3 regions of the Pantoea rwandensis genome follow, and region 1 is predicted to be linked to each of the others. Evidence: predicted binding sites of a transcription regulator. Region 1 holds the regulator's gene; each other region holds the start of a gene.

Region 1 (10,240 bases):
AATGACTTCTTGAAATCGTGTTCTGCCTGTAAGCCACTCAGTAGCTGCTTGAAAGGCTCGGACAGCGCTTCATAAGCCGCAATCCCCGTGGACCACAGCGTGTCGCCACCGCTGTCCGGCAGCAGCTTCGACGCTAAAATCGCAATCGCTGGCGGCGTTTGAATAAAGGTCACATCGGTGTGCCAGTTATCGTTGTCCGGTGGATTATCCTGATGGGTATCCAGCACGATAATTTCTTCCACCCCCTCGGCATGCGGATACACCGGATGGATGTGCAGATCACCGAAGCGGATCGCCAGAGCGCGATGCTGTTCCGGTGTGATCACCTGATTACGCAGAAACAACACCTGATGGCGTAACAAGCCATGATAAAGCTGCTCAAACTGCGCGTCGCTTAACGGGCGGCTGAGATCAAGATCGCTAACCTGCGCACCGATATGCGGGCCCAGCGCGGTAAAAGTGATACGTTCGTTCATTGCTGTTCTCCATTCCAGGGCGTTAATCGGCGCTGCAAAGCGCGCAGACCCAGTTCTAAGCTAAAAGCGATCAAGGCAATCACGGCGATTCCGGCCAGTACCACATCAGTGGCAAGGAACTCGCCCGCTGACTGCACCATGAATCCCAGTCCGCGTGTGGCGGCAATCAGTTCGGCAGCCACCAGCGTTGACCAGCCGACGCCAAGGCCAATGCGCAAACCCGTGAGAATTTCCGGCAAGGCGCCCGGCAAGATGACAAAGCGCAGCAGCTGCCAGCGCGACGCGCCCAATGCTTGTGCCGCGCGAATCCGTACCTGCTGAGCATTTTTCACACCCGCCAACGTCGAGAGCGTCACCGGCGCGAAGATCGCCAGATATATCAGTAAAATTTTTGAGGTCTCACCGATACCAAACCAAATCACCATCAGCGGCAAATAAGCGAGCGGCGGCACCGGGCGATAGAGTTCAATCAGTGGATCGAGCAGCCCCCGAATCGCCGGGCTTAGGCCCATCGCAATGCCGACGGGAATGCCAATCAGCGCGGCAAAGAACAGCGCCACCAGCATGCGCGTCAGGCTGGCGCCCAGGTGCTGCCATAACGTGGCATCCATAAAGCCTTGCGGGCTGGCAATCAGCAGCAGCTTTTGCAGCACCTGCTGTGGCGGCGGCAGAAACAGAGGGGCCACCAAACCCAGCGTTGTGACGCCCCACCACACCAGCAGCAACAACGCGACACTCAGTAGACTCAATGAAAACTGGGGGGAAAACGGCCAGCGCAGTGTGCGTCGGCGAGTCTGGGTTTTCTCATCAATCACCGCACTCATACAAACGCCTCCCGCTGAGAAAAGACCTGATTCAGCACATATTCACGGCGCTCGATAAAGGCCGGGTCGGATTTAATACTGCGGCACGCTTCACCGGCAGCGAACCGCTGACCAAAATCGAGTTTGATACGCTCCACCACACGGCCGGGTCCCGGTGACAACAGCACCAGTTCGCTGGCAAGAAACACCGCTTCTTCAATATCGTGGGTAATCAGCAGAATTTGTTTGCCGGTATCGCGCCACAGCGTCAGCAGCAGGGTTTGCATCTGTTCGCGTGTAAAGGCATCCAGCGCACCAAATGGCTCATCTAAAAGCAGCAACTGAGGATCAGCCGCCAGCGCACGCGCAATCCCCACGCGCTGACGTTGACCCCCAGAGAGCTGCCAGATATAACGCTTTTCTGCCCCTTCCAGTCCGACTTTGCGGATTAAACGGCGAGCAATGGTGTGGCGTTCAGCCTTGTCCATTCCCGCCAGCTGCAAGCCAAACGCCACGTTATCGATCACGTTACGCCACGGCAGTAGCCCTTCATTCTGAAACACCACGCCGCGTTCTGCGCCCGGTCCATTTACCGCTTTACCATCAAGCGTGATACTGCCTGACTCCAGCGGCAGGAATCCGGCGATCAAGTTCAGCAAGGTGGTTTTGCCACAGCCAGACGGTCCCAGCACCACCAGCAGGTCGCGTTGATCCAGCTGCAGATTGATATCCTGCAGCGCCGGTTGTCCGGCGTAACGTGCATTCAGGTTGGTGATGCTGAGCATAGCGCCTCCGTTATTTCGCTAAAGGTGCAACAAATTGCGTGGTGACAAAGCTGCTGTAATCATTAGCCGCGTCCGGCACTTTGCCCTGCTCTTTCAGGAAGTGCGCGGTATCAACAATGGCTTTGTTCACTGGCTTGCCCAGCTGTTCCACCTGCTGCTGTGCGGTCAGGTAGGTATTGCCTTTGACCAGCACCGGCACATCGCTTTCCGGTACGCCACTCAGGCGCGCCAGTTTGCTGAGATTGTCGGGCTGCTTCAGCCACTGTTCTGGATTAGCAATGTAGGCTTGCTGTGCCTCAATCGCGCTGCGCGCAAAGGCAGTGACGATTTCAGGATGCTGCTGGGCGAAATCTTTGCGCACCACCCACACATCCAGCGTTGGCGATCCCCATTTGCCCACCTGAGAAGAGTCGGTTAACACCGTGCCATCCTTTTCCAGCTCGTTAACCGCCGGTGACCAGACGTACGCGCCGTCAATATCACCGCGTTTCCACGCCGCAATAATGGCAGGCGGTTGCAGATTCACTAACTGCACCTGCGACGGCTTGATGCCCCAATGCTTGAGCGCTGACAGCAGGCTGTAATGGGTGGTGGAGATGAAAGGCACGGCGATGCGTTTGCCAATCAGATCCTTGGGACGGGTGATGGATTTCTTCACCACCAGCGCTTCGGAATTGCCAAGCTGTGATGCCAGTAAGAAAGCTTCGATGGGCAACTGCTGTGTTGCCGCCACGGCTAACGGGCTGGACCCGATATTACCGATTTGCACATCACCGGAAGCCAATGCCCGCAGCACGCTGGCACCGCTATCAAACTTGCGCCAATCCACCGTCGCGCCACTCTCTTTGGCAAAGGTGTTATCGGCCTGCGCCACTTTGGCCGGTTCCGCCGAGGTTTGATATGCCACGGTGACATTCACCGCCTGTGCCTGAAACGCCATCAGGGCCAATGCTGCCGCCACTGCCGTTATTGTTTTTTTTACTGCCATCATCGTTCACCCCAATGTTATGTCGTGATGGCAGTTTCTCCAGCGGCTATAATTTCATAAAGGAATTAAAAATTATCCCTAATGAAAATCTGTTCTTAGATCAACATTGGGCAAGGATATGCGAAATATGCAAATGCAAAGAACGCGTAAAGACGGAAATATGTCACGCGCTCACATAACGACTGTGCTATTGATAGGCTTCTGATTTTTCACCTCTACTGGCGGTACTGAAATCCATGTCGATTGAAAAAGTTGCCCGTCTTGCTGGCGTGTCTAAAGCCACGGTTTCTCGGGTGTTGAACCAGCATCCCGGCGTGCGAACAGATACGCGAGAAAAAGTATTGGCGGCCATCAATCACTGTGACTATCAGCCCAATCTGCTGGCTCGCCAGCTGCGTACTGCCCAGAGTCATATGTTGCTGGTGTTAATATCAGACATCACTAATCCCTTCTGCTCACGCGTGGTACAAGGCATTGAAGCTGAAGCCGAAGCGCAGGGTTATCACATCCTGTTGTGCAATTCGGCCTCGCAGCTGCCGCGCGAAGCCGCTTATCTGGCGTTATTAAGCGGTAAAGTGGTTGACGGTGTGATCACTATGGATGCCGCCGCCTGTTTGCAGCAGTTAAAAGATTTGATTGGTGACGCCCCCTGGGTGCAATGCGCCGAATACGATCCAGCCATTCCCGCTTCTAGTGTCACCATTGATAATAAAGAAGCCGCATTTGAAACGGTGCGTTATCTGGCCAACAAAGGCCGCCGACGTATCGCGCTGGTGAATTGTGATATGCGCTATCTCTATTCACATCAGCGCGAAACGGGTTATCGCGAAGCGCTGGAGCAGTTGGAACTGAGTTGGGGTGGCGTGGCTTACGCGGAAAACATTTCGTGTGAAGCGGGCAGTGCCGCACTGCGTGAACTGCTGGCGCTACCGGAGCGACCAGACGCCGTGTTTGCGGTTTCTGATGTGCTGGCGGTTGGCGTGATCCATGCAGCGCTGGAAGCGGGATTGCGGGTACCAGAGGATTTGGCGGTAGTAGGATTCGATGGCATTCCCTTCACCAGCAGCCTCAATCCACCACTGACCACCATCGAACAACCGATGAATCGACTGGGTGCACGCAGTGTTCAGCTGTTATTGAACCGCATCCGCCAGCCGCACAGTGAAGTGGTGCGTGAAGTGTTACCCTGGAAGCGCGTTGAACGCGCCTCCAGTTAACTCAACGCCAGATCAGCAGTACACAGGCTGCCGTGAGCGCACCCATCGCCAGGTTGAAGATTTTCCACGCACGCGGGCTGCGCAACAATCGGCCAATCAGCGAACCAAATCCCATCCAGATAACACCGGATACCACATTAACCAGCGCCATGCCGATACTGATCGCAATCACGGAATGCAGATACGCGTCGCCTGCAAGGCTGAAGCTGGCCACCGCGCCCAACGCCATCAGCCAGGCTTTTGGGTTGATCAGCTGTAACAGACCACCCTGCCAGAACGGCATCTGTTTCACCGTGGCGTCTTCGGTTTCCAGCTTCTCGTACTCTGCGGTAGCAATTTTCCACGCCAGCCACAACAGATAGAGACTACCGGCAATCTTCAGCACCAGATGCAGTGAAGGATAAAGCAGGATCAAACCGCCGATGCCAAATGCCACCATCAGCAACATGACTTGCATACCAATCATGATACCAATGAGCAGCGGGATGGTGCGCAGGAAGCCAAAATTAGCACCTGAGGCGGTAAGTAACATATTATTGGGCCCTGGCGTGATGGCAGCGACCCAAAGAAAACCCAACATTGATAAAAAAAGACTCAGTTCCATGTAAATTCGGGTGCTCCTCACCCAGTAAAGCGGACAACCCATCGAAGCTATCAGCGAGTTATGCATCAGACAAGCCTTTACCCAAGCTATTTTGATCGCCTGAACGGCGAGCGATTCACTCCGCTGCGCGGATTCAGTAACGCGCATCTGCAAACCCTGCTGCCGCGCATACTGCGTCGGCGCGTAACCCTGCGTCCGCACTGGCAGCGACTTGATCTGCCTGACGGCGATTTTGTTGATCTCGCCTGGAGCGAAGACCCCGCGCAGGCGCGCCACAAGCCGCGTATGGTGATGTTTCATGGCCTGGAAGGAAGCTTTCGTAGCCCATACGCCCATGGTCTGATGCAAGCGTGTCAGGCGCGGGGCTGGCTGGCGGTGGTGATGCACTTTCGTGGCTGCAGTGGCGAACCTAATCGCCTGGAACGCATTTATCATTCCGGTGAAACCGAAGATGCGACCTTTTTCTTACACTGGCTGCAGCGCGAATGGGGCACGGTGCCAACGGCAGCAGTGGGCGTTTCACTCGGTGGCAATATGCTGGCCTATTTATTGGGCATGCAGGGCAATGATGTGCCTGTGGATGCAGCCGTCGCGATTTCGGCACCCTTTGCGCTCGAACCCTGCAGTGAAAAGCTCGATGCCGGCTTCTCTCGTTTCTATCAGCACTATTTACTGACCAAGCTGAAACAGAACGCCACGCGCAAACTGCTGGCCTGGCCTGGCACACTGCCGGTGGAACTGAGCCAGCTGCGGGCATTTCGCCGTATTCGTGAGTTTGATGATGCGATTACTGCACGGGCGCACGGTTTTCTGGATGCCAACGACTATTATCAACGTGCCAGCGCTATGCCGCTGCTCACGGGCGTGCGCAAGCCGCTGCTGATCATCCATGCCAAAGACGATCCCTTTATGACCGATGCGGTGATCCCGCAGCCGGAGCAACTGTCGCCTTCGATTGAATATCAGCTGACGCAAAAAGGCGGTCACGTTGGCTTTGTTGGCGGTACGTTAATGAAGCCGAAAATGTGGCTGGAACAGCGTGTGCCTGACTGGCTTTCAACCTATCTGGATGTGTGATCGTGATTATTCCCTGGCAAGAACTTGAAGTCGCAACACTGGAAAACCTGATTGAAACTTTCGTGCTGCGCGAAGGTACCGACTATGGTGAGCAGGAGCGCAGCCTGGAACAGAAAGTCGCCGACGTGCGCCGCCAACTGGAGCGCGGAGACGTTGTGCTGGTGTGGTCGGAACTGCATGAATCCGTCAACATTATGCCGAAAGGCGAGTTTCGCGGTTAATGCACCGCACAGTAATTCGTGGTAACAATGCTCATCGCCCGACTTCACAGGGAGTTCTGTTATGTCAGCCAGGCATCCAATCATTGCCGTGACCGGTTCCAGCGGTGCCGGTACCACCACCACCAGCCTCGCCTTCCGTAAGATTTTCCAGCAGCTGGATCTGCATGCTGCGGAATTGGAAGGTGACAGTTTTCACCGATATACCCGTCCAGAAATGGATATGGCGATCCGTAAGGCACGCGATCTGGGCCGCCATATCAGTTACTTCGGCCCGGAAGCCAATGACTTCGGGCTGCTGGAACAGACGTTTAAGCATTACGGAAAAACCGGGTTGGGTGAGTCGCGCAAATATCTGCACACCTACGACGAAGCGGTGCCGTGGAATCAGGTGCCGGGCACCTTTACGCCCTGGCAGCCGCTGCCGGAAAACACTGACGTGCTGTTCTATGAAGGATTACACGGTGGCGTGGTAACACAGCAGCACAACGTCGCCGAGCATGTCGATTTGCTGGTCGGCGTGGTGCCGATTGTCAATCTGGAGTGGATTCAAAAGCTGGTGCGCGACACCAGTGAGCGCGGCCATTCCCGTGAAGCGGTGATGGATTCAGTGGTGCGTTCGATGGAGGATTATATCAACTTCATCACGCCGCAGTTCTCGCGCACCCACATCAACTTCCAGCGTGTGCCAACGGTGGATACGTCAAACCCCTTTGCCGCACGTGAAATTCCGTCACTCGATGAAAGTTTTGTGGTAATTCACTTCCGTGGGCTGGAAGGCATTGCTTACCCTTACCTGCTGGCGATGATCCAGGGCTCGTTCATTTCACATATGAACACGCTAGTGGTGCCGGGCGGCAAAATGGGGCTGGCAATGGAGTTAATCATGACGCCACTGGTGCAGCGGCTGATTGAAGGTAAACGGATTGAATAATCCAGAAATTCTGTAGCGGCGGCCGTTTGGCCGCCCGCTTATGTTATCGCTCAATCACTTCGTAACTGTGCGTCATTTTCACACTATTGCCGAGCATGATCGCCACCGAGCAATACTTCTCCGCCGACAGATCGACAGCCCGCGCCACTGCTTTATCGCTTAGCGCGGTGCCGCTAACGATAAAATGCAGGTTGATGTGCGTAAAAATACGTGGCGCTTCTTCACGGCGCTCGGAGGTGAGTTTCACCTCGCAGTCAGCCACATCATTTCGGCCTTTCTGCAGGATCGATACCACGTCAATCGCGCTACAGCCGCCTGCTGCCATCAAAACCATCTCCATCGGGCTTGGCGCTTTGTCACCCGAGTTACCGTCCATTAATACCTGATGGCCAGATGAGGATTCTCCGAGAAAGGTCAGCCCTTCCACCCATTTCACTCGTGCCTGCATTATTCTTTCTCCTGAAGTGGCGGTTTTGCCGCCAGAGTACGCTTTCACTTGATAAACAGCAATCCAGACTCTTCCGCCTGTTGCTGAAGCGAGACAACAGAAGACAGCTTGCAAAAGCTGTGCTACAAACAGTGCTGAAAATATTTTCGTCATCACAGACGAAGGCGGGAAGAATCAAAAGCGTAGCTTAAGAATCACCCGGAAATAATTTTCCTTTACTGGAAGCGCTCTACGATTACACCGCCTGACAGGGAAAACTGCCCCCTGTATTTTGGGCACGATTACAACAGAGGATAATAGCGAATGGTTCTCGGCAAACCGCAAACAGACCCTACACTCGAATGGTTCCTGTCCCATTGCCATATTCACAAATATCCGTCCAAAAGCACGCTCATCCATCAGGGTGAGAAAGCGGAAACGCTGTACTACATCGTGAAAGGTTCCGTTGCGGTTCTGATCAAAGATGAAGAAGGCAAAGAGATGATCCTCTCCTACCTCAATCAGGGAGACTTCATCGGCGAACTCGGCCTGTTTGAAGAAGGCCAGGAACGTAGTGCCTGGGTACGTGCTAAGACTGCCTGCGAAGTGGCTGAAATTTCTTACAAAAAATTCCGTCAGCTGATTCAGGTAAACCCGGATATTTTAATGCGACTTTCGTCGCAGATGGCGCGTCGTCTGCAAGTCACCTCCGAGAAAGTGGGCAACCTTGCCTTCCTCGATGTGACGGGCCGTATCGCGCAAACACTGCTTAATCTGGCGAAACAACCCGATGCGATGACGCACCCCGACGGGATGCAAATCAAAATAACCCGTCAGGAGATTGGTCAGATCGTGGGTTGCTCACGCGAAACCGTGGGTCGTATCCTGAAAATGCTGGAAGATCAGAACCTGATCTCCGCACACGGTAAAACCATCGTCGTCTACGGCACCCGCTAATTTCTTATCACCCACGGCGTGATGGCAACATCGCGCCGTTTTTGTTTGCGATGAGCTGATGTGGCGCCGAATCATCTATCATCCTGAGGTCAACTACGCACTGCGGCAAACGCTGGTGCTGTGCCTGCCTGTGGCACTAGGCTGGCTGTTTGGCGATCTGCAAAAAGGCCTGCTGTTCTCATTAGTTCCTGCCTGCTGCAACATGGCGGGTCTCGATACACCACATAAGCGCTTCTTTAAACGCCTGATTGTGGGCGGCTCACTGTTTGCTACCGCCAGTTTCCTGATCCAATTTCTTACCAGTGACGCCATTCCGTTACCGCTGATCCTGTTTGTGCTGCCGCTGTTGATTGGCGTGACCGGCGAAATCAGCCCGCTGCACGGCCGCTTACTGCCCGCTACGCTCATTGCTGCCATCTTCAGCCTCAGCCTGGTGGGCCGCATGCCCATGTGGGTGCCGCCTCTGCTGTATATTGGTGGCACGCTGTGGTACGGCCTGTTTAACTGGTTCTGGTTCTGGCTGTGGAAAGAGCAGCCAATGCGCGAAACCCTCAGCCTGCTGTATCGGGAACTGGCGGATTATTGCGATGCCAAATACACCCTATTGACGCAGCTTACCGATCCCGAGAAAGCGCTGCCGCCGTTGCTGGCGCGTCAGCAAAAAGCCGTTGACCTGATCACCACCTGCTATCAGCAGATGCACATGCTCTCTGCCAGCCGCGATAACAGCCACAAGCGCCTGACGCGGGCTTTCCAGGTGGCGCTTGATTTGCAGGAGCACATCTCGGTGAGCCTGCACCAGCCGGAAGAAGTGCAAAAGCTGGTCGAGCAGAGTCACGCTGAAGCAGTGATCCGCTGGAATGCCAAAACCATCTCTGCGCGCCTGCGCCTGTTGGCCGATGCCATTCTCTATCATCAGTTGCCCGATCGCTTCCACATGGAGAAGCAACTGGGTGCGCTGGAAAAAATCGCGCGCCAGCATCCTGATAACCCGGTGGGCAACTTCTGCTACTACCACTTCAGCCGCATCGCCCGCGTGTTGCGCACGCAAAAGCCGTTATACACTCGAGACTTGATGGCGGATCGCCAGCGTCGCCTGCCGCTGTTCCCGGCGCTGCGCAGCTACCTATCGCTCAAGTCCGCCGCATTGCGCACCGCCGCGCGTATCTCGGTGATGCTGATGTTCGGCAGCGCGCTGGCGCTGTTCTTCAATATCCCCAAGCCTTACTGGATTCTGATGACCATCATGTTTGTCAGCCAGAATGGCTACAGCGCGACACGGGTGCGTATCCAGCACCGTGCGCTGGGCACCTTTGCCGGATTGCTGATCGCCGCAGGATCGCTACAGCTCGACGTCCCCGAATCGATCACCCTACTGTTCATGCTGGCCATCACCCTCGCCAGCTACCTGGTCACGCGCAAGTATTACGGCTGGTCGATGATTGGCTTCACCGTGACGGCGGTGTATTCACTTCAGCTGTTGTCGCTGAACGGGGCGCAGTTTCTGCTGCCGCGCATGATGGATACCCTGATGGGCTGCCTGATCGCCTTTGCCGGTATGATCTGGCTGTGGCCACAGTGGCAGAGCGGATTACTGCGCAGCAACGCGCATGATGCGCTGGAGGCTTATCAGGAAGCCTTGCGGATGTTGCTGGGGCCGGAGCAGTCTCCTGAAAAGCTGGCGTATCAGCGCATGAAGGTCAATCAGGCGCACAATGCGCTCTTCAACTCACTGAATCAGGCCTCAAGCGAAC
Region 2 (10,240 bases), 480 kb from region 1:
CATGGATGTTATTCAAACTGCAATTCCCGATGTATTTATTCTTCAACCAACAGTGTTTGGCGATGATCGTGGTTTCTTCTTCGAAAGTTTCAGTCATCAGCAATTCGAAACTGCCATTGGCCGCAGCGTAAACTTTGTCCAGGACAACCACTCAAAATCCTCTAAGGGTGTATTACGTGGCCTGCATTACCAGCTCGCGCCGCATGCGCAGGGCAAACTGGTGCGTTGTATCGCAGGTGAAGTGTTCGACGTGGCGGTGGATATCCGTAAAAGTTCCCCGACCTTTGGTCAGTGGGTGGGTGTGCATTTGTCGGGTGAGAACAAGCGCCAGCTGTGGATCCCAGAAGGTTTTGCTCACGGTTTTATGACGCTAAGCGACACCGCAGAATTCTTGTATAAAACCACCCATTACTATGCGCCGGAAAGTGACCGTGGCATTCGCTGGAATGACGAGACCTTAGCCATCACGTGGCCGAAAATCGACAGCGAGATTCTCACCTCGACCAAAGACAGCATTGCTAAGTCCCTCCCAGACGCAGAGCACTTTATCTGAGTCACACTCCTCCGCGATGGCGTGTGGAGTTTCTACCGCGCAGAGTTCGAATGAAATTTTACACAGGTTCAGCCGGAATCCTTGCCAAAAAAGCACGGTTTGAGCCGATGCTTGGCCACACATTACATGCCTTCAAAGCCAGTATGACGCTCGCTGAAGACGATGTGCTGGTTGGCTGGGGCCAAAAGAGCAACACCCGGCAGATAAAGCAAAGGGCCGAGAAACTCGGGCTGCCGTACTGGCAGCTGGAAGATGGCTTTATCGGCTATATTGGCCACCCCGCCAGGGGAGGCGTGCCAGTCTCCCTGATCGTTGATCCGGTAGGCGTTTACTATGATGCCCGCCAGCCTAGTTACCTTGAGCAATTAATCGCCACACCGTGCGATGCTGCTATGCTGGCGAGAGCTGAGAAGCTGACGAGCGAACTGCTTCGTCTGGGGATCACCAAATACAACTGCTACGGCACAGCGCGCGATTTACCAGCAGCTCTAGCCATACGTCTGCAAAACGATCCTCGCTCTAAAGTGTTGCTGATTGATCAGGTGGCCGGTGATCTCTCCATCCCTGGCGCGCTGGCTAGCGAAGCAGATTTTATTGATATGGTCGCAGCAGCAAGGCGCAACCATCCTGATGCCCGGCTGCTGCTACGCACTCACCCGGATACCCGTCTGGGCAGAAAGAGTGGCGTACTGGCGCGTTTGCAGATGGAGGATGTGGAAGTGGTGGCCGATCACTGCCATCCCCATGCACTGCTCAATCAGGTAGACGCGGTCTACACCGTATCATCCCAGATGGGGTTCGAAGCCCTATTGCTGGGCAAGACAGTCTATTGCTTCGGCATGCCGTTTTACGCGGGATGGGGGCTGACCCATGACAGTCAACATCTTAAGCGGCGGCAGACGAAGGCCTGCCTGCCACAATTGGTGGCAGCGGCGTTGATTCAGTATCCGCGCTACCTCGATCCGGTGCTGGGCGAGCGCTGTGAAGTGGAGCAGGTGTTGCCCATTATCGCGCGTCAGCAGAATCCGCCCCCGCATTATCGACGCCTGTATCTGGTGGGTTTCTCGTTGTGGAAACGCGCATTTATGCGTGCTTTCTGTTCGCCGCTAGCTGAGGAGATCTGCTTTGTGCGTAAGCTACCAAAACAGGTGGCTTCTGATGAGCAGGTTTTGGTCTGGGGCAGTCGTCATCCTGAACTCGCCAACCCTATACGGGTGGAAGACGGCTTTATCCGCTCGCGAGGTCTGGGGTCTAATCTGTGTCGCCCTTCATCGCTCTCTATTGATCCTGTGGGGATCTATTTCGACAGCCGTCGGCCAAGCCGGATCGAGCAACTGCTGAATCAACAGCAACTGACAGAGAAACAGCTGGCGCGCGGCGCGGCGCTAATCGATCTGCTTCAGCAGAATGGGGTCAGCAAATACAACGTCGGTAATGTGCAACCTTTCACGCCGCCTGTTGATGGTCGTCCGCTGTTGCTGGTGGTGGGGCAGGTCGATGGTGATGCATCGATCCTGACGGGTAGCCCGGTCATTCATAGCAATGAACAACTGCTATGGGCCGTACGTGCCGCCAGACCGGAAGCTCATATTTTGTTTAAACCTCATCCAGACGTGGTAGCAGGCAACCGTGAAGGGGCGATATCTGAGGCGTGTTTGACGTCTTGTGTCGATAGCCAGGTGCTGGATATCGGCCTGACCAGTCTCTATCCGCATGTAGACGAGTTGCATACCATGACCTCGCTGAGCGGTTTTGAAGCTTTAGTGCAGGGTGTAAAAGTCACCACCTGGGGCCAGCCGTTTTATAGCGGCTGGGGGCTGACTAACGATATCCATCCTGCTGAACGTCGCCAGCGTCATTTATCTTTGGCTGCGCTGGTTTATACCACGCTGGTCGCCTATCCACGTTATATCGACTGGCAGAGTGGTTTGTGGATGAGCCCGGAGCAGTTAATCCACCAGTTAGCGCAGCAGGGCAACTCCCCGGCACAGAAATCCAGCCGCTGGCAACGCTGGCAAATGAAATTGAGCTACCTCGTGCAGACATTCCGTTAGCGAACGGTTTATCCCCACCAATGAAAGAAAAACGGCCATCAAGCCACTCATATATACGATCCCGCAACGGAACCGCTCTGGGAAAAATAATGGAAGAGCCAGCTATCCGCCATTTGCTTAATGGCCGACGATATCTTTTTTTACAGGGGCCAATGGGCCCTTGCTTTTCACGTCTGGCGATCTGGTTGCAAAACAGCCATCGTGAAGTGAAGCAGGTTTGCTTCAATGCCGGGGATTCATGGTATGCCGCGAAAGAAACCGCGCTGCATTACACCGGATCGGCGAAGAAATTTGCTTATTGGCTGCGTGAGTTACACAAAGAGTACCCCTTCGACACCATTGTCTGTTTCGGTGACTGCCGCCCAATGCATGTCGAAGCTAAGAAATGGTCGAGTACCCAGTCGATCGATTTCCTTGCATTCGAAGAAGGATACTTTCGTCCGTTTTATATCACCCTTGAAAAAGGGGGCGTAAATGCATTTTCTTCAATGCCCATTGAGGCGAAATATTATCGCGAGCAGCCGCTGCCCGAATTGAAAACGCCGACGCCGTGGAAGCCGAGTGCCTATAATCGCGCGGCCCATGCCATGTTTTATTATGCAGCGGGCTGGTTTGGCCGCCACCGTTATAAAGGCTACAGGCATCATAAGTCGTTCTCACCCTGGTATGAGATGCGCTGCTGGATACGTGCAGGTCGCCGCAAACTCGTCTACCGCTGGCAGCAACGCAACATGTTGAGCCATATCACCGGTGAACTGGACAATCAGTACTATCTGGCGATTTTACAGGTTTATAACGACAGTCAGATCATCCATCACAGCCCTTATAAAGACGTACGAGACTATATTGAAACGGTGATCCGATCATTTGCCCGTCATGCGCCAAAAGAACGACACCTGGTGTTTAAACACCACCCAATGGATCGTGGCCATCGTTTTTATGGCACCTTTATTAACGTGCTGACTGAAAAATATGGCATCAGCGGTCGGGTTATCTACGTGCACGATCTCTCTTTACCCGCTTTGCTGACCCACACCCGGGCGGTGATCACGGTGAACAGTACCGCCGGTCTGTCGGCATTAATCCACAATAAGCCGCTTAAAGTGATGGGTAAGGCGCTTTACAACATCGAAGGCTTGGCCTGGCAGGGGCCGCTCAACCAGTTTTGGCAGTCGGATTTTGTCCCCGATAAAAAACTTTTTCAGCGCTTTCGCACTCATTTGCTTTATAACACGCAAATTAATGCCGTCTTTTACGGTAAGTCCGACTGGCTCGATATTCCTTCAGAGACCCTCCAGCCTACTGCTCTCACTAATCTCGAACGGAAGTGAGCTGGAAATTTGGGGAAATGTCTCGTGCGTACCTATGCTGCCAAAGTGATATCAGCGATTTATTTCAAATGTCATTAAAGCGTCGATTGCAGAGCATGAAAATCTCCGCAATAATTACGTTCAATAAATCCCTTCCTCGTCGGGCCTAACGACGCGGAGGGGATTTTTTTTACCTATATTTTAGTGGCTAACCGACTCACGGATCTTAAAGAGGACAAGTTATGTATAACACCCTGGGCAATCAGTACGATAACTCCCTGGTTTCTAACGCCTTCGGTTTCATGCGCTTCCCGGTGAACTTCCAGCCTTACGACAGCGATGCTGAGTGGGTGATCACCGGTGTACCTTTCGATGCCGCAACGTCGGGTCGTCCGGGCAGCCGTTTAGGGCCGGGTGCGATTCGCCAGATCTCCACTAACCTCGCATGGGAAGGTTGCCGCTGGCCGTGGGATTTCGACCTGCGTCAGCGCCTGAACGTGGTGGATTGCGGTGACCTCGTTTACGCATTCGGTGATTCACAGGATCTCTCTGACAAATTGCAGGCGCACGCTGAGAAATTGCTGGCAAACGGTAAGCGTATGCTGACCTTCGGGGGCGACCACTACGTCACGCTGCCGCTGTTGCGCGCGCACGCTAAGCACTTCGGTAAAATGGCACTGGTGCACTTTGATGCGCACACTGACACTTACTCTAACGGTCCAACCTTCGACCACGGCACCATGTTCTTCACCGCACCGAAAGAAGGGCTGATCGATCCAAATCACTCAGTGCAGATTGGTATCCGTACCGAGTTTGATAAGAGCCTTGGCTTTAACGTGCTGGATGCAGCACAGGTTAACGATCGCAGCGTCGATGATATTCTGGCGGAAGTGAAACGCACTGTGGGCGATCTGCCGGTGTATCTGACCTTTGATATCGACTGTCTGGATCCGGCACACGCACCGGGCACCGGCACGCCTGTGATCGGCGGACTGACCAGCGATAAAGCCACCAAGCTGATTCGTGGCTTGCAGGGTATGAACATCGTCGGGATGGATCTGGTGGAAGTGGCACCGGGTTACGACCACGCCGATCTGACATCACTGGCGGCGGCTACGTTGGCGCTGGATATGCTGCACGTGCAGGCAGCGAACAAAGGCTAATACTGGGAAGGGCAGGGCGAGAGCCTTGTCCTCAAATCAACTGTTGATAGTGATACAAAGATTAAAAACTGAGGGCGATCATTTGCTCTCGACTTCCCCGATTCCTAATAGTCGCCATTGATGTCCTGAGCGGCAGACCTTACCACCAGATACGCGCCGATCAGCACAATCGCGATAACGACGGCGAGAATAATCAGAATGGTCATCATAGTATGTGGTGCTCCGGTGACTCTCTCTGGTATCGCCTGCAAACAAACGGTCAGTGTAGACCATCTTCACCATGAAATGGCCCCGTCTGGTGAATACAGACCATTGTCACGCTTCTCGCATTGATGCCTCAACAACTTAAAGGTGACAATTCATTATCGGCACCCTGTAGCTATACTTTTGGGCGTAGCGTTAGTTATCGCTTCGTTAATCACGGTTACTCAATCTTTGGAGGTCACCATGGGCTTTCTGGATGAATTAGTGGGTTCGCTGGGGAGCGGCAACGGGCAAGGCAATCAGTTGGGTCAGTTGCAGGCGATCTGGAATTGGGTGCAGGAGCAGGGCGGAATCGAAGTGCTACTGCAGAAGTTTCAACAGGGCGGGTTCGGTGAGGTGCTGGGTTCGTGGATCGGCACCGGCGGTAATCAACAGGTCGGCGGCGGTGAGATTCAGAGTGCCTTTGGGCAGGAGGAGTTGCAGTCGCTGGCTGATAAGCTGGGCACCGATGTGAATGGTGCATCTGGCACGCTGGCGTCGTTGTTGCCGCAATTGATCGATAAGATGTCGCCGCAAGGTCAACTGGATGAGCAGAGTCTGCACAACAACCAGCTGGATTTGGGATCGATGGTGGATGATCTGTTTAAGCGGTAATTGTCGAAGTGGAAGAGAGGAGCGCACCGGCGCTCCTTTTTATTGTCGATTATTTGCCATCTGCCGCAATACGATCGCGGATGTGCTGTGCACGTGCTGCGGAATCCGGGTGGGAATCAAACATCGAACTCGTTTGGCCTTGCTGCATTTTCGCCAGTTTCTCGAAACTGGTGGCTAAGCCGAGCGGATTAACACCGCGCTTTTTCAGCAGGTCATAAGAGTAGTCATCCGCCTGCGATTCCTGGGTCTGCGAGAACTGCGCATTGACCAGCTTTTCGCTCAGATCGCCCAACTGGGATTGCGACAGTTGACCAATCACGCCACCAACCGAGGCCGCGGCGGTGCGTGCCGCCGTGGTGGCATAAGCAACCTGCATCGCTTTACGCGTATGGCCGAGCGCCACGTGGCCCATTTCGTGGCCGAGTACGCCTTCCACTTCGTTATCCGTCATCATATCCATCAAGCCGCTGTAAACGCGGATACAGCCGTTGGCCATCGCCCACGCGTTCACATCTTTGGTCAGATAGACTTTGTAGTTGGCTGGCACGCCGTTGATATTATCGCCCAGCGCTGCGGCGATTTTGTTCAGACGCTGTTGATATTCACTGTTGGCAGGTGCGAGCTGGTTGTCTTTGTCCATCTGGGCACAGGACTGATCGCTGAGCTGCTTCACTTGTGAATCATTCAACGTATAAGCCTGATAGGCCTGCGCGCCGGATTGCAGTAGCGCGTTATTGTCCATCCCTTCACAGCCGCTTAGCAGCGAAGCGATTCCCACAGCAAGAATGGTGGCGCGGATTTTCATTGAGAGGTCCTTTGCGTAACAAGGTAGAGAAAACAAACACCTGAAATTGAGATCGGTGTTCAAACGCTTTGGTTATAGCGTGCATCCTGTTCACTGGCTAGCAGACAAGCCCCGAATTGCAACCGTTTACCCGCTATTTAGCACGTCGACGCATGTACTTTTGCCCCGATTTTCATGTACATTGATGTGCGACTTTTTTCTCGCTTCGCCTGATAACTGATTAATTACAATACGTTAAGCGCGGCGGAGCATTAATCCGACCTGGAGTAGAAGATGCCCTCTCGTAAAGAGCTTGCCAACGCCATTCGCGCGTTAAGTATGGATGCAGTACAGAAAGCCAAATCGGGACATCCTGGTGCCCCTATGGGCATGGCGGACATCGCCGAAGTGCTGTGGCGTGACTTCCTGAACCACAATCCGACTAACCCGCTGTGGGCAGACCGTGACCGCTTCGTGCTGTCTAACGGTCATGGCTCCATGCTGATTTACAGCCTGCTGCACCTCACCGGTTATGACCTGCCGATGAGCGAGCTGCAGAACTTCCGTCAGCTGCACTCTAAAACTCCAGGCCACCCAGAATACGGCTACACCGCTGGCGTTGAAACCACCACCGGTCCACTGGGCCAGGGTATCGCTAACGCAGTAGGCTTCGCCATCGCTGAGCGCACTTTAGCGGCACAGTTCAACCGTCCAGGCCATGACATCGTAGACCACAACACTTACGTGTTCATGGGCGACGGCTGCATGATGGAAGGTATCTCACACGAAGTGTGCTCCATCGCCGGTACCCTGAAACTGGGTAAACTGGTTGCCTTCTATGATGACAACGGCATCTCAATCGACGGTCACGTTGATGGCTGGTTCACTGACGATACCGCAGCACGCTTCGAAGCTTACGGCTGGCACGTGGTGCGTGGCGTAGACGGTCACGACGCTGACGCCATCAAGAAAGCAGTAGAAGAAGCCAAAGCGGTTTCAGACAAACCTTCACTGCTGATGTGCAAAACCATCATCGGTTTCGGTTCACCGAACAAAGCCGGTACGCACGATTCGCACGGCGCACCGCTGGGCGACGACGAAATCGCACTGACCCGCAAACAGCTGGGCTGGAACCACGCGCCGTTTGAAATTCCTTCAGACATCTACGCGCAGTGGGATGCGAAAGAAGCCGGCCAGGCGAAAGAGTCCGCATGGGATAAGAAGTTTGCTGCTTATGCTGCTGCTCATCCTGAGCTGGCTGCTGAGTTCACGCGTCGTACCAACAACGAGCTGCCAGCGAACTGGGAAACCGAATCGCAGAAGTTCATCGAGCAGCTGCAGGCTAACCCAGCCAAAATCGCCAGCCGTAAAGCGTCTCAGAATGCGATTGAAGCCTTCGGTAAAATCCTGCCGGAATACCTGGGCGGCTCCGCTGACCTGGCACCAAGCAACCTGACTATGTGGTCGGGTTCTAAGCCAATCAACGAGGATGCTGCGGGTAACTACATCCATTACGGCGTGCGCGAATTCGGTATGACCGCGATCGCTAACGGCCTTGCACTGCACGGTGGTTTCCTGCCGTACACTGCGACCTTCCTGATGTTTGTAGAATACGCACGTAACGCGGCGCGTATGGCTGCACTGATGAAGATTCGTCAGATCATGGTCTACACCCATGACTCCATCGGTCTGGGTGAAGATGGTCCAACGCACCAGCCGGTTGAGCAGATGGCTAGCCTGCGCGTGACACCAAACATGAGCCTGTGGCGTCCATGTGACCAGGTTGAATCTGCGGTTGCCTGGAAATACGCTATCGAGCGCGTTGACGGCCCATCAGCCCTGATCTTCTCTCGTCAGAATCTGGCGCAGCAGGATCGTACCGCTGAGCAGCTGGCTAACGTGGCGCGCGGTGGTTATGTGCTCAAAGACAGCGCAGGTACGCCAGAGCTGATCCTGATCGCTACCGGTTCAGAAGTCGAACTGGCGGTTGCCGCTTACGACCAGCTGACCAGCGAAGGCCGTAAAGTGCGCGTGGTGTCTATGCCTTCGACCGATGCCTTTGACAAGCAGGACGCGGCTTACCGTGAATCTGTACTGCCGAAAGCGGTTGCTGCGCGTGTGGCAATCGAAGCCGGCATCGCAGACTACTGGTTCAAATACACCGGTCTGAATGGCGCTATCGTCGGCATGACCACCTTCGGTGAGTCTGCTCCAGCAGAACTGCTGTTCAAAGAGTTCGGCTTCACCGTTGAGAACGTGGTGAACACCGCGAAATCTATTCTGTAATCAGCGGTCGCCATCAAGGGCGGCCCGACAGGTGATTATCGCTATTGAAGGTGCGCATTGATGCGCACCTTTTTTCATTTCAACTCCCGCCTCAAACCTGAAACGGTTCAATTATTCCTGAAGTAATAATTTTTACATGCGAATTATGTGACCCAGATCCAATAATCAGCAGCGCAATTGATCGCAATCATTCCTGTTATTCCTTGCATGCTTTATTCTAGCTGAACCGTTTCAGTTGCAATTCAGTGGCATCATTTTGCAACGTTAAGCGGGCAATAATTCCCTGTACAAAACGCAGCGAAACGCTCAAGGTATTTGGCACGTTTTTTTGGGCTGTTGTTGCAGGAAGTGAGATGACCGTTCGCATAGCAATTAATGGTTTTGGTCGTATCGGACGCAATGTGCTGCGTGCCTTGTACGAAACCGGCCGCCGCGCTGAGATCACCGTGGTAGCGATCAACGAGCTGGCTGAAGCCACTGGCATGGCACATTTGCTGAAGTATGACACCAGCCATGGCCGCTTTGCCTGGGATGTGCGCCAGGAGCGCGATCAGCTGTTCGTGGGCGACGACACCATCCGCATTCTGCATCTGGCCGATATTGATACCCTGCCGTGGCAGGAACTGAATGTCGATATCGTGCTGGATTGTACCGGGGTATACGGCAGCCGCGCCGATGGCGAAGCACATCTGCAGGCGGGCGCGAAGAAAGTGTTGTTCTCGCATCCGGGCGGTAATGATTTGGATGCCACCGTGGTGTTCGGCGTTAACGAACAAGCTCTTAAACAAACTGACCGCATTGTCTCCAACGCATCCTGTACCACCAACTGCATTATTCCGGTGATCAAGTTGCTGGATGACGCCTTCGGAATTGAGTCAGGCACCGTGACCACGATTCACTCGGCGATGCACGACCAACAGGTGATTGACGCCTATCACAGCGATCTGCGTCGTACCCGTGCCGCCAGCCAATCGATCATTCCGGTGGATACGCGTCTTGCTGCGGGCATTACCCGTATTTTTCCGAAATTTAACGACCGCTTCGAAGCCATCGCTGTCCGTGTTCCCACGATTAACGTGACAGCCATTGATTTGAGCGTTTCAGTACGCGAAGCCGTGAAGGCCTGTGAGGTCAATGCCTTGCTGCAAAACGCGTCAGAAGGGGCGTTTCGTGGTATAGTTGACTATACGGAATTACCGTTAGTCTCAGTAGATTTCAACCATGATCCGCAC
Region 3 (10,240 bases), 940 kb from region 1:
TCGACGAATTGCGCCATAAATCGCGCGAGCTCCTTCCTGCGCGCTGAGATGATCTCACCCATTCAGCATTCCAGCTTCTTCTCAGGGGGCGCAATGAATCGCACCGCAGTAGCTTCACACGCGCTGCGATGATTTTATCCGTTCAGCATTCAGCATTCAGCACTGCATGAGAGTGCGCAATGAATCGCACCGCAGTAGCTTCTCACGCACTGCGATGATTTTATCCGTTCAGTGTTCAGTGTTCAGCTTTCAGCGTTCAGCATTCCAGCTTCTTCTCAGAGTGCGCAATGAATCGCACCGCAGCAGCTTCTCACGCGCTGAGATCATCTTATTCGTTCAGCATTCAGCACTGTATCAGAGTGCGCCATAAATCGTGCCGCCAGAGCATAGTGTGCACTGAAATTATGCACAATCTTGTCGCGGCGCAATTTATGGCGCTAAGAGTTAAGCGGTTGCGGCTTGTTCTTGAGCAGGCAACACACGGAAGCCGTGCGTGCCATCACGATCCAATTGCGCCACCAGGCCGTATTCCCAATCCAGGTACGCCTGCATCACGGCAGGTGCGATATCGGTGCCTTCATACGGACGGCGGTAGCGATCAATCGCCGGTGAAAGCAACTGCTGGTCGCCTTGCTCGGTCGGCAGGTGCGCTGCGCGCCAGGCCGCATTGCCGCCTTCCAGCACAAACACCGGCTTGCCGGTGAGTTCCGCCACCTGGTCAACCGCATATCCGGCCAGCAAACTGCTGCCGCAGGTCAGCACATAACGTCGTGCCGTTGGCAGTATGGCTTTACCTTCTTTTTGCAGCGTTGAGCGCAGCAGCCAGCCCGCACCCGGAATATGGCTGTTAAGGTGATTGGCGTGCGTGGTGAAGTCCAATACCTGGGTCTGACCTTCTTCCAGCCACTCCGCCAGCTGCTGTGGCGAAACAAACTCGGGCTGCGCAACAGCAGGAACCTGCGCTTTCCAGGCACCGGTGGCACTGAAATCACTGGCCTGCAGCTCTTCCAGCACCGACACTTGCCAGCCCAGCTGCGCCAGCCAGGAGGCGGTCATGTTGGCACGCACGCCATCGTCATCAATCAGTACAATACGTGCACCGCGCACGCTGGCGTAATGATCGGTTTCCTGCACCAGCTGTCCGCCTGGTACATGACGACTGCCAGGCAGATGACCCGCTGCATACTCGTCAGCGTCACGCACATCAAACAGATAAGTGGTGCGTGTTTCCTGCTGCCAGCGCTTGAGTGTTGCCAGAGGAATGCGCTCCACGCCTGCGCGATCCGCGATGCTACGCGCGTTCGTCGCAGCCTGGCGCTGTGCCGTTTCACTGGCTTCACCGTATCGGCGCGACTGAGCATGCTCCAGCGCGTGGCCTGCCAGCGTCCAGCCAATAGTGCCGTTACGCAGCGCAAACACCGGATTGCGAATGCCCGCATTCACCAGCGACTGAGTACCAATAATGCTGCGCGTGCGGCCCGCACAGTTCACAATCACCGTGGTTTCCGGTGATGGCGCGATATCGCGTACGCGCAACACCAGTTCACCGCCTGGTACGCTGGTGGCGCCTGGAATGCTCATGGTCTGATATTCATCAAAGCGACGCGCATCCAGCACCACCACGTTGGCATCACTGTTGATTAAGCTGTGCACTTCATCGGCTGACAGGGAAGGGGTATGATTGTGATGTTCAACCAGTTCACCAAAGGCCTTACTCGGCGAATTCACATCAATAAACAGCTCACCGCCCGCAGCCTGCCAGCCGGCTAAATCCTCTTTTAACAGCGCTATATTGCTGTAACCCAGTGCTGCAATTCGTTCCGCAGCCGTCTGTGCCAGTCCTTCGCCGTTATCATATAGCGTGATAGCTGTCGTCAATTGCGGGATGCGATCCAGTAGTTCCAGTTCCAGTTTGGAAAGCGGGATATTGACCGCAAACAGCGGATGACCGGTGGCAAACAGCGCTTCGTCGCGGACATCAACAATCGCCACTTCCTGCTGTTGACGCAGTGACTCAAGAATGTCCGTCGCCTGACGGAAAGGGAATGCGGGTTTACTCATGTGATAGATCCCAAATGTTCGGTAAGTAACGGTTGCTGTAACCGGAGATAAACTGTTTTTCACTGCCGTCTTCGCGGTACACCGCGCGTTTTACCGCGCCGATATTGGCGCCATACACGTGGATGCTGATTGAGACGCGATCGTCATAGGCATTGCTGACGCGATGAATATCGCCCACGGTGGGAGAGACGGCTTCAACGCTGCCGGGATCAAGGCGTATTGGTGCACCTTCCGGCTGCAAGCCGTTTGGCCCGGGCTGCCAGGATTGTGATATCTCCGCACCGCGTAGCATGCCAATTAATCCCCATACGCGATGGTCGTGAATCGGGGTTTGCTGGCCCGGCCCCCACACGAAGCTCACGACTGAAAAGCGCTGTCGGGCATCGGCATACAGCAGATATTGCTGATAGTGTTCGGGATGTGGCTGGGTATAAGCCTCGTCCAGCCAGTCATCATGCTGGATTAACTCTCCGAGCCAAACGCTACCCTGTTGCAAAATGGTGGCTTCATCGGGATTCTGGTCGAGTAACGTAGCCAGATTGCCGACAAAATCGCGTAAACGATGATGCTGATTGGCACTCATGATTTATCTCCCGGCGCGCTTTTGGCAACCTGATTGGCCTGAGCCGACAAACTAAAATCAAAGGCTTTACTGACATCGATCGCTTTCGGCAGCACCTGATAGCGATGGAAGAAGTCAGCCGATTTTTGCAGGGTGGGGATCAGGCTGGCATCAAACACCAGTGGACGAATACGTGCATCAGCAATCCAGCTGCTGGTGATATTGGTGGGCATATTCAGTGTCTTACCCAGCACGCTGGCAAACTCCTGCGGATGTTGCTGCGCCCAGATTTGTGCCTTAGCCAGACGCGCCAGTAGATCGGCAATCGCTTTAAGCTTACCGGCATCATGTAAGGCCTCGTCACGCGCCAGCGCATACGAATAACCCGACATAATGCCTTTGCCGCCGCCGTCAGCAACGCGCACCGTGCCATCTACAGCAGTGGAGGTAGCGATATAAGGTTCCCATGGCGCCCAGGCCGATACGGCTCCTGAAGTCAGTGCGGCGCGACCATCAACAGGGCCAAGGAAACGCAGCGTGACATCGTCTGGTTTTAAACCAGCACGCTCCAGCAACCCAAGCAGGAGATAGTGGCCCCATCCGCCGCGATTGACCGCAATCTGCTTGCCTTTCAAATCCTGCAAACGGTGAATTCCGGCATCGGGACGCGTCAGCAGCGCGATACTGTCAGGATTGTTCTGCCATGCGCCCACGGCTTTCACCGGCGCGCCAGCCGCGAACACAAACAGGAACGGCAGATCGCCCGTGAAGCCGACATCCAATGCACCGGCATTCAAGGCTTCCTGCACAGGTGCACCCGAATCAAATGCCGTGAGTTTCAGATCGTAGGGCAGATTATTGAGTTCGCCTGACGCTTTTAACGCAGCAAAGCGGTCACCTTTGACATCGCCCAATCGCAGCGTGACTTTATCAGCGGCGAACAGTGGATTGAGTGTGGAGAGCGCCAGCGCAACACCGGTAAACAGTGCAGCCAGACGCATCAGGCGCTCCTTTTGTCATTGGCGTTAAGCGCGGCCACTTTTTCACGCGTCAGCGGAATGAGTTCTTCGCCGTATTCCACCGCATCATTCAGCGGATCGAAGCCGCGAATCAGCACGCTGTGGATGCCCAGACGATAGTAATCCAGCAGCGCGTCAGAAACCTGATCGGCGGTACCCACCAGTGCAGTGGAGTTGTAGCCGCCTTGCACCAGTTTAGCCACGCCAGTCCACAGCACTTTGTCCAGACGATCGCCTTCATTGGCGGCGGCCAGCAGGCGCTGTGCCCCGACGCTTTGCGGCTTAGGTTTGCCAAAGGCGAAGCCGGTCTCTTGCAACTGTTTTTCGGCCAGTTCGCGGATATGCTCGGCTCGCTCCCAGGCTTCTTTCTCGGTTTTACCGATAATCGGGCGGAACGAGATGTTGAAGTCGATTTCACGTCCGTGCTGGGCCGCAGCGGCTCGCACGGTGCGCACCGTCTCTTCCGCTCCTTTCAGCGGTTCGCCCCACAAGGCAAACACATCGGCATGGCGTGCAGCCACCTCAATGGCTTCCTGTGACGATCCGCCAAAATACACCGGCAGTTTTTTCTGCACGGGCTTGATGGCTGAAAACGCCTGCTCAGCCTGGTAAAAGTTTCCCTTATGATCATAAGGCTGGCTGGACTCCAGGCTCTGCCTGAGCACGGTGAGGAACTCGTCGCTGCGTGCATAGCGTTCGGCTTTATTCAGGAAATCGCCATCGCGACGCTGCTCGATATCGCTACCGCCGCTGATGATATGCACCGCCAGACGACCATCGGTCAGTTGATCCAACGTTGCCAGCTTGCGTGCGGCCAGGGTCGGTGCGACAAAGCCCGGACGGTGTGCCAGCAGGAATTTCAGTGAGGAAGTGTGTGCCGCCGCGTGGGCGGTGACCAGAAAGCCATCCGGTTGATCGGACCAATACCCCACCAAAATACGGTCAAAGCCCGCTTCTTCATGGGCGCGAGCGAAACGTGCGATGTAATCTTTATCAAACAGCGGGCCGCTGGCGGGGATGATCTCGGAAGCCAGTCGGTGGCCAATCATGCCAAGAAATTGAATGCTCATACGATTCTCCAGATGTGACGTTATGGAGAAAAGCTACGGGCGCAGGCAACCGTGAAGGAAATTCAATATTGTGCAAAGGTTTTGCGTTTAGCGGGGAAGTGGCGATTGGCGGGGATAAGCGGGAATCGAAGTGAGATAGAACAGAAAGGCATAATTAAGAAGAGAAGGGCGAGCCGCAGCTCGCCCTAAACATCAGAAGGCCAGAACCAGACCGGCGATAGCGGCAGAAAGCACGCTCACCAGGGTTGAACCGTACAGCAATTTCAGGCCGAAGCGTGAAACCACGTTACCCTGTTCTTCGTTCAAACCTTTAATCGCACCTGCCACAATCCCAATAGAAGAGAAGTTAGCGAAGGACACAAGGAACACTGACAGAATGCCTTCCGCATGCGGTGACAGCTGACCGGCGATTTTCTGCAGATCCATCATCGCCACGAATTCGTTAGAAACCAGCTTGGTCGCCATGATACTGCCCACCTGCAGCGCTTCGCTGGACGGCACGCCCATCACCCACGCGAACGGGTAGAACACATAACCCAGCACACCCTGGAAGCTGATGCCGAAGATCAGGTCAAACAGCGCGTTCAGGCCAGAAATCAGGGCGATAAAACCAATCAGCATGGCGGCAACGATGATCGCCACTTTGAAACCGGCGAGGATGTATTCACCCAGCATTTCGAAGAAGCTCTGACCCTTGTGCAGATCCTGCAACTGCAGATCTTCTTCGCTATCAACGCGATAAGGGTTGATCAGTGACAACACGATAAAGGTACTGAACATGTTCAGTACCAGTGCAGCAACTACATACTTCGGTTGCAGCATAGTCATGTAGGCGCCCACGATGGACATGGAAACCGTCGACATCGCCGTTGCAGCCATGGTGTACATGCGACGCTGCGACATTTTGCCGAGGATATCTTTATACGCGATAAAGTTTTCTGACTGTCCCAAAATCAGTGAGCTTACGGCGTTAAAGGATTCCAGTTTGCCCATACCGTTCACTTTTGACAGCACGGTACCGATGCCGCGGATCACCCATGGCAGGATACGGAAATGCTGCAAAATACCGATCAGCGCCGAGATAAATACGATCGGGCACAGAACATTAAGGAAGAAGAACGCCAGGCCTTTGTCGTTCATGTTGCCAAACACGAAGTTGGTACCTTCGGCGGCATACTTGAGCAGATGATCAAACAGACCTGCAAACCCTTTGACGAAGCCGAGGCCCGCCTCAGAGTTAAGGAAGAACCACGCCAGCAGAACTTCGATCACCAGAAGCTGAACGATGTAACGAATGCGGATGCTTTTACGATCGTGACTGACCAATAAGGCCAGTGCGGCTACCACCACTAATGCCAATAGAAAGTGCAAAATATGGGACATGTCGGCTCCAAATTTGAGGAGGGTTGTATTTTGTTGCGTATTCTATGTAACGCGTTACTTAAAAACGAGATCAAAACCACATTATAAGTATTCGGTATCGACAAATTTCTAAGAATAGTCTCACCGCTCACAACGTCTTCACAAAGCCTTCACAAGAAATATCCACAAAAACATTGTCTATAAAATAACCCGGGAGTAGAGTGATTCCTGTTGCAAACATTTTGGCAAGAACTGGCTTTACCGCAAGGTATAGCAATGGCTATACTTCATAGCATCATCTATTAATACGATAACTATAATCAAATTTCACTTGCCTTGAGCGCCCGCTAAGCTGCACGGGTCAACAAGCGTTAGGACAGGGTCCACACTATGTCAGAAAGTCGCACCGCTGAGCGCGCCGCTCGCGGAGCCAGAAAGATCAAGCTCGCGCTGCTGGGCCCCGCCTTCATCGCGGCGATTGGTTATATCGATCCCGGTAACTTTGCCACCAACATTCAGGCAGGTGCGGCCTACGGCTACAAACTGCTGTGGGTGGTGGTCTGGGCCAATGTGATGGCGATGCTGATTCAGCTGATGTCGGCCAAACTCGGTATAGCCACCGGTAAAAATCTTGCAGAACATATCCGCGATCGTTTTCCGCGCCCGGCGGTGTGGTTCTACTGGGTGCAGGCGGAAATCATCGCCATGGCCACTGACCTTGCTGAATTTATCGGTGCGGCGCTGGGCTTTAAATTATTACTGGGGATTTCGCTACTGCAAGGCGCAGTGCTCACGGGGGTCGCCACCTACCTGATTTTGATGCTGCAAAGCCGGGGGCAGAAGCCGCTGGAATTGGTGATTGGCGGCCTGCTGTTGTTTGTCGCCGCTGCCTATATTGTTGAGCTGTTTTTCTCGCAGCCGAAAGTGAGTGAACTGGTCACCGGTATGGCGCTGCCTTCGCTGCCAACCTCTGACGCGGTGTTCCTCGCTGCCGGTGTGCTGGGTGCCACCATCATGCCGCACGTGATTTACCTGCACTCGGCACTGACGCAACACGGTAACATTGGCAGCAAAGCGGATCGCTACTCATCAACCAAACTGGATGTGGCAATTGCCATGACCATTGCCGGCTTTGTGAATCTGGCGATGATGGCGACTGCGGCGGCGGCTTTTCACTTCAGTGGCCACACCAGCATCGTTGACCTCGATCAGGCTTATTTAACGCTGCAACCTTTATTGGGCCGCGCAGCAGCCATTGTATTTGGATTAAGTCTGGTGGCGGCAGGCTTGTCTTCTACTGTGGTGGGAACGCTGGCGGGGCAAGTCGTGATGCAGGGCTTTATTCGCTTCCACATTCCGCTGTGGCTGCGCCGCACTATCACCATGCTGCCTTCCTTTATCGTGATCTGGGCCGGATGGGATCCTACACGCATTCTGGTGATGAGCCAGGTACTGTTGAGTTTCGGTATCGCACTGGCGTTGATCCCGCTGTTGGCCTTTACCGGCAACCGTGAGTTGATGGGCGATGAGATGGTCAATTCACGCCTGATGCAGAACGCCGGACGCCTGATAGTGGTGCTGGTAGTGGCATTGAATCTCTATCTGTTGGTGGGCGAGGCGCTCGGCTGGTAACTCTTTGCCTGGTCAACACGAAGAAAAGAAAATCCCGGCTTTTAAGCCGGGATTTTTATATTAATGATGGTGGTGATCGTGATGGTCGCGGCGATCATCATGACGATGGTCATGGCGCCAATGCTCACGGCGTTCCCGTTCATGCCAGCGGCGTTCGCGCTCACGTTCGTAAGCCTCATGGCGACGCCACTCTTCATGACGCCACCAGCGGTGATCGTTGTAGCGATAACGGTCATTCCACCAACGCGGCTCGCGCCAGCGGCCGCCATCCCAATAGTAACCTCGACGGTCGCGATCGCCGAGATGCAGCGTGACACCCGGAGCCAGCGTCAGGGTGGCACTGTTGGCTTCTGCTGTGTGCATTGCCAGGGGTGAAAGTGTTGCCAGCAAGGCGGCAAACAAAATTGCACGTTTCATAACTTCTCCTTTTCAGTGGCTTATCACTGCCACCGTTGCGCTAGTGTGCCACATCGGTCCAGTGTTGCCTTGAGAGTGAGTCTGAAAACGTTGCGGGAAATCTGAATTGAGAATTTTCTGCTGCGGAAAATACCCGGCATGAGCCGGGTAGGTAAGCGTTTACACTAATATGTTATGAATCGCTTCGATCTCTTCAGTTGTCAGCATGGGCTGGCTTAGCATCTCAACGGCATCATCAATTTGCGTAGTTTTACTCGCACCAATCAGCACCGAAGTCACACGCGCATCACGTAGCACCCAGCTCAGCGCCATTTGCGCCAGCTTCTGCCCACGCTGTTGCGCGATGGCCTGTAGCTTACGCACTTTTTCCATCTTCTCTTGCGTCAACTGGCTCTCATTGAGGAATTGACTGCCGCTGGCGGCACGCGAATCCTCCGGGATGCCTTGCAGATAGCGATCGGTCAACACGCCGCCGGCCAGCGGAGAGAAAGCGATGCAGCCGACGCCATTATCACCTAGCACATCCAGTAAACCTTGCTCTTCCGGTGCACGTTCGAACATGGAATATTTCGGCTGATGAATCAGGCAAGGGGTGCCCAGATCGCGCAGAATGGCGATCGCTTCGGCTGCTTTATCTGCCGGATAATTGGAAATGGCGGCATACAGCGCTTTACCCTGACGCACCACCTGATCCAGCGCACGCATGGTCTCTTCCAGCGGCGTCTCCGGGTCAGGGCGATGGTGGTAGAAGATATCGACATACTCCAGCCCCATGCGCTTGAGGCTCTGATCCAGACTGGAAATCAGATACTTGCGTGAGCCCCAGTCGCCGTAAGGGCCGTCCCACATGGTGTAACCGGCTTTGGTGGAAATCACCAACTCATCGCGCAATCCGGCAAAATCCTCACGCAAAATGCGACCAAAATTGGATTCGGCGGAACCCGGCGGGGGTCCGTAGTTATTGGCGAGGTCGAAGTGCGTGATGCCGCGATCAAAGGCGTGGCGCAGTAATTCACGGCTGTTATCAACGCGCGTGCTGTCGCCAAAGTTGTGCCATAAACCGAGCGAAATGGCCGGCAATTTCAGGCCGGTACGGCCACTACGACGATATTGCATCTGTTGATAACGTTCGGGGTGAGGAAATACAGACATGCAGCGTTCCTGTCTCAATTAGGGAGAAAGTGACATCAGCATAGCAGTGTATGCGTTTACACTAAGCCGAAACGCGCCGAAGATCGCAACTTACAGAATTTTCTGTCGTCGTAACGATTGCTTGCCACAAATCACCATGCGCTGATGGTGAAAATCTCGCCAATTCAGCCACATCGCTGATACTTCGATCATCCCCTTAAGAAGGAGCTGTCGATGAAAACCCTCAACGTTGGCGACTATTTACTGCACCGTTTACAGCAAGCTGGTATCCGTCATCTGTTCGGTGTGCCGGGTGATTACAATCTGCAATTTCTCGACAGCGTTATCGCGCACCCCGAGATTGCCTGGGTCGGCTGCGCCAATGAACTCAATGCCGCATACGCGGCGGATGGCTACGGTCGTTGCAACGGCGCTGCTGCATTGCTCACCACTTTTGGTGTGGGTGAACTGAGTGCGATCAATGGGATTGCGGGCAGCTATGCCGAATATGTCCCGGTTATTCATATTGTTGGCGCGCCAGCCAGTCGTGCGCAACAGCAAGGTGACTGTGTACATCATTCACTGGGTGATGGCGACTTCCATCATTTCCTGCGCATGGCACAAGAGGTCAGTACCGCCAGCGCGGTGCTAACTGCGGAGAATGCAGCTGAAGAAATTGACCGCGTGATAGCGGAAGCGCTTGACCAACACCGGCCCGGCTATCTGCTGCTGGCGGTGGATGTTGCGGCGACGGAGATTACGGTGCCTGATGCCCAGCCCGTTGCGCATGTCCATCAGGAAACCGTAGTTGCGACAGCTTTTGCTGCTGCCGCTGAACGCTTACTGGCTCCTGCACAGCGCGTGGCGTTACTGGCCGATTTCCTTGCTTCACGTTGGCAATTGCAATCACAGCTATTTTCACTCCGCCAACTGCGCGCCATTCCCGCCGCCACATTACTGATGGGCAAAGGCGTGCTTGATGAGCA

Evidence for each region. Region 1 encodes CRP, which controls carbon source genes, mostly activating them, when cyclic AMP is high. Its sites were predicted from a motif close to ATGTGANNNNNNTCACAT; they were not measured.
Region 2: a site for CRP is predicted at 9,154-9,171, ahead of epd (erythrose-4-phosphate dehydrogenase). Genes of this name have one in related genera too.
Region 3: a site for CRP is predicted at 6,160-6,177, ahead of LH22_RS08305 (NupC/NupG family nucleoside CNT transporter). Genes of this name have one in related genera too.

What each region holds. Positions count from the first base shown of each region.
Region 1 covers NZ_CP009454.1:873,366-883,605, reverse strand. The annotation lists gene tauD (taurine dioxygenase) at 1-476, opposite strand, end outside; gene tauC (taurine ABC transporter permease TauC) at 473-1,300, opposite strand; gene tauB (taurine ABC transporter ATP-binding subunit) at 1,297-2,064, opposite strand; gene tauA (taurine ABC transporter substrate-binding protein) at 2,075-3,055, opposite strand; gene LH22_RS03915 (LacI family DNA-binding transcriptional regulator) at 3,289-4,269, shown strand; gene LH22_RS03910 (LysE family translocator) at 4,271-4,873, opposite strand; gene LH22_RS03905 (hydrolase) at 4,934-5,950, shown strand; gene LH22_RS03900 (YheU family protein) at 5,953-6,171, shown strand; gene LH22_RS03895 (phosphoribulokinase) at 6,233-7,102, shown strand; gene LH22_RS03890 (OsmC family protein) at 7,146-7,550, opposite strand; gene crp (cAMP-activated global transcriptional regulator CRP) at 7,854-8,486, shown strand; gene LH22_RS03880 (YccS/YhfK family putative transporter) at 8,545-10,240, shown strand, end outside.
Region 2 covers NZ_CP009454.1:1,348,965-1,359,204, forward strand. The annotation lists gene rfbC (dTDP-4-dehydrorhamnose 3,5-epimerase) at 2-553, shown strand; gene LH22_RS06180 (capsular polysaccharide biosynthesis protein) at 604-2,607, shown strand; gene LH22_RS06185 (capsule biosynthesis protein) at 2,697-3,938, shown strand; gene speB (agmatinase) at 4,160-5,080, shown strand; gene LH22_RS06195 (YidB family protein) at 5,528-5,938, shown strand; gene LH22_RS06200 (M48 family metallopeptidase) at 5,988-6,743, opposite strand; gene tkt (transketolase) at 7,017-9,008, shown strand; gene epd (erythrose-4-phosphate dehydrogenase) at 9,362-10,240, shown strand, end outside.
Region 3 covers NZ_CP009454.1:1,810,569-1,820,808, forward strand. The annotation lists gene LH22_RS08285 (rhodanese homology domain-containing protein) at 445-2,061, opposite strand; gene LH22_RS08290 (cysteine dioxygenase) at 2,054-2,644, opposite strand; gene LH22_RS08295 (ABC transporter substrate-binding protein) at 2,641-3,624, opposite strand; gene LH22_RS08300 (LLM class flavin-dependent oxidoreductase) at 3,624-4,712, opposite strand; gene LH22_RS08305 (NupC/NupG family nucleoside CNT transporter) at 4,905-6,095, opposite strand; gene LH22_RS08310 (Nramp family divalent metal transporter) at 6,465-7,706, shown strand; gene LH22_RS08315 (DUF2502 domain-containing protein) at 7,767-8,123, opposite strand; gene mgrA (L-glyceraldehyde 3-phosphate reductase) at 8,283-9,275, opposite strand; gene LH22_RS08325 (thiamine pyrophosphate-binding protein) at 9,489-10,240, shown strand, end outside.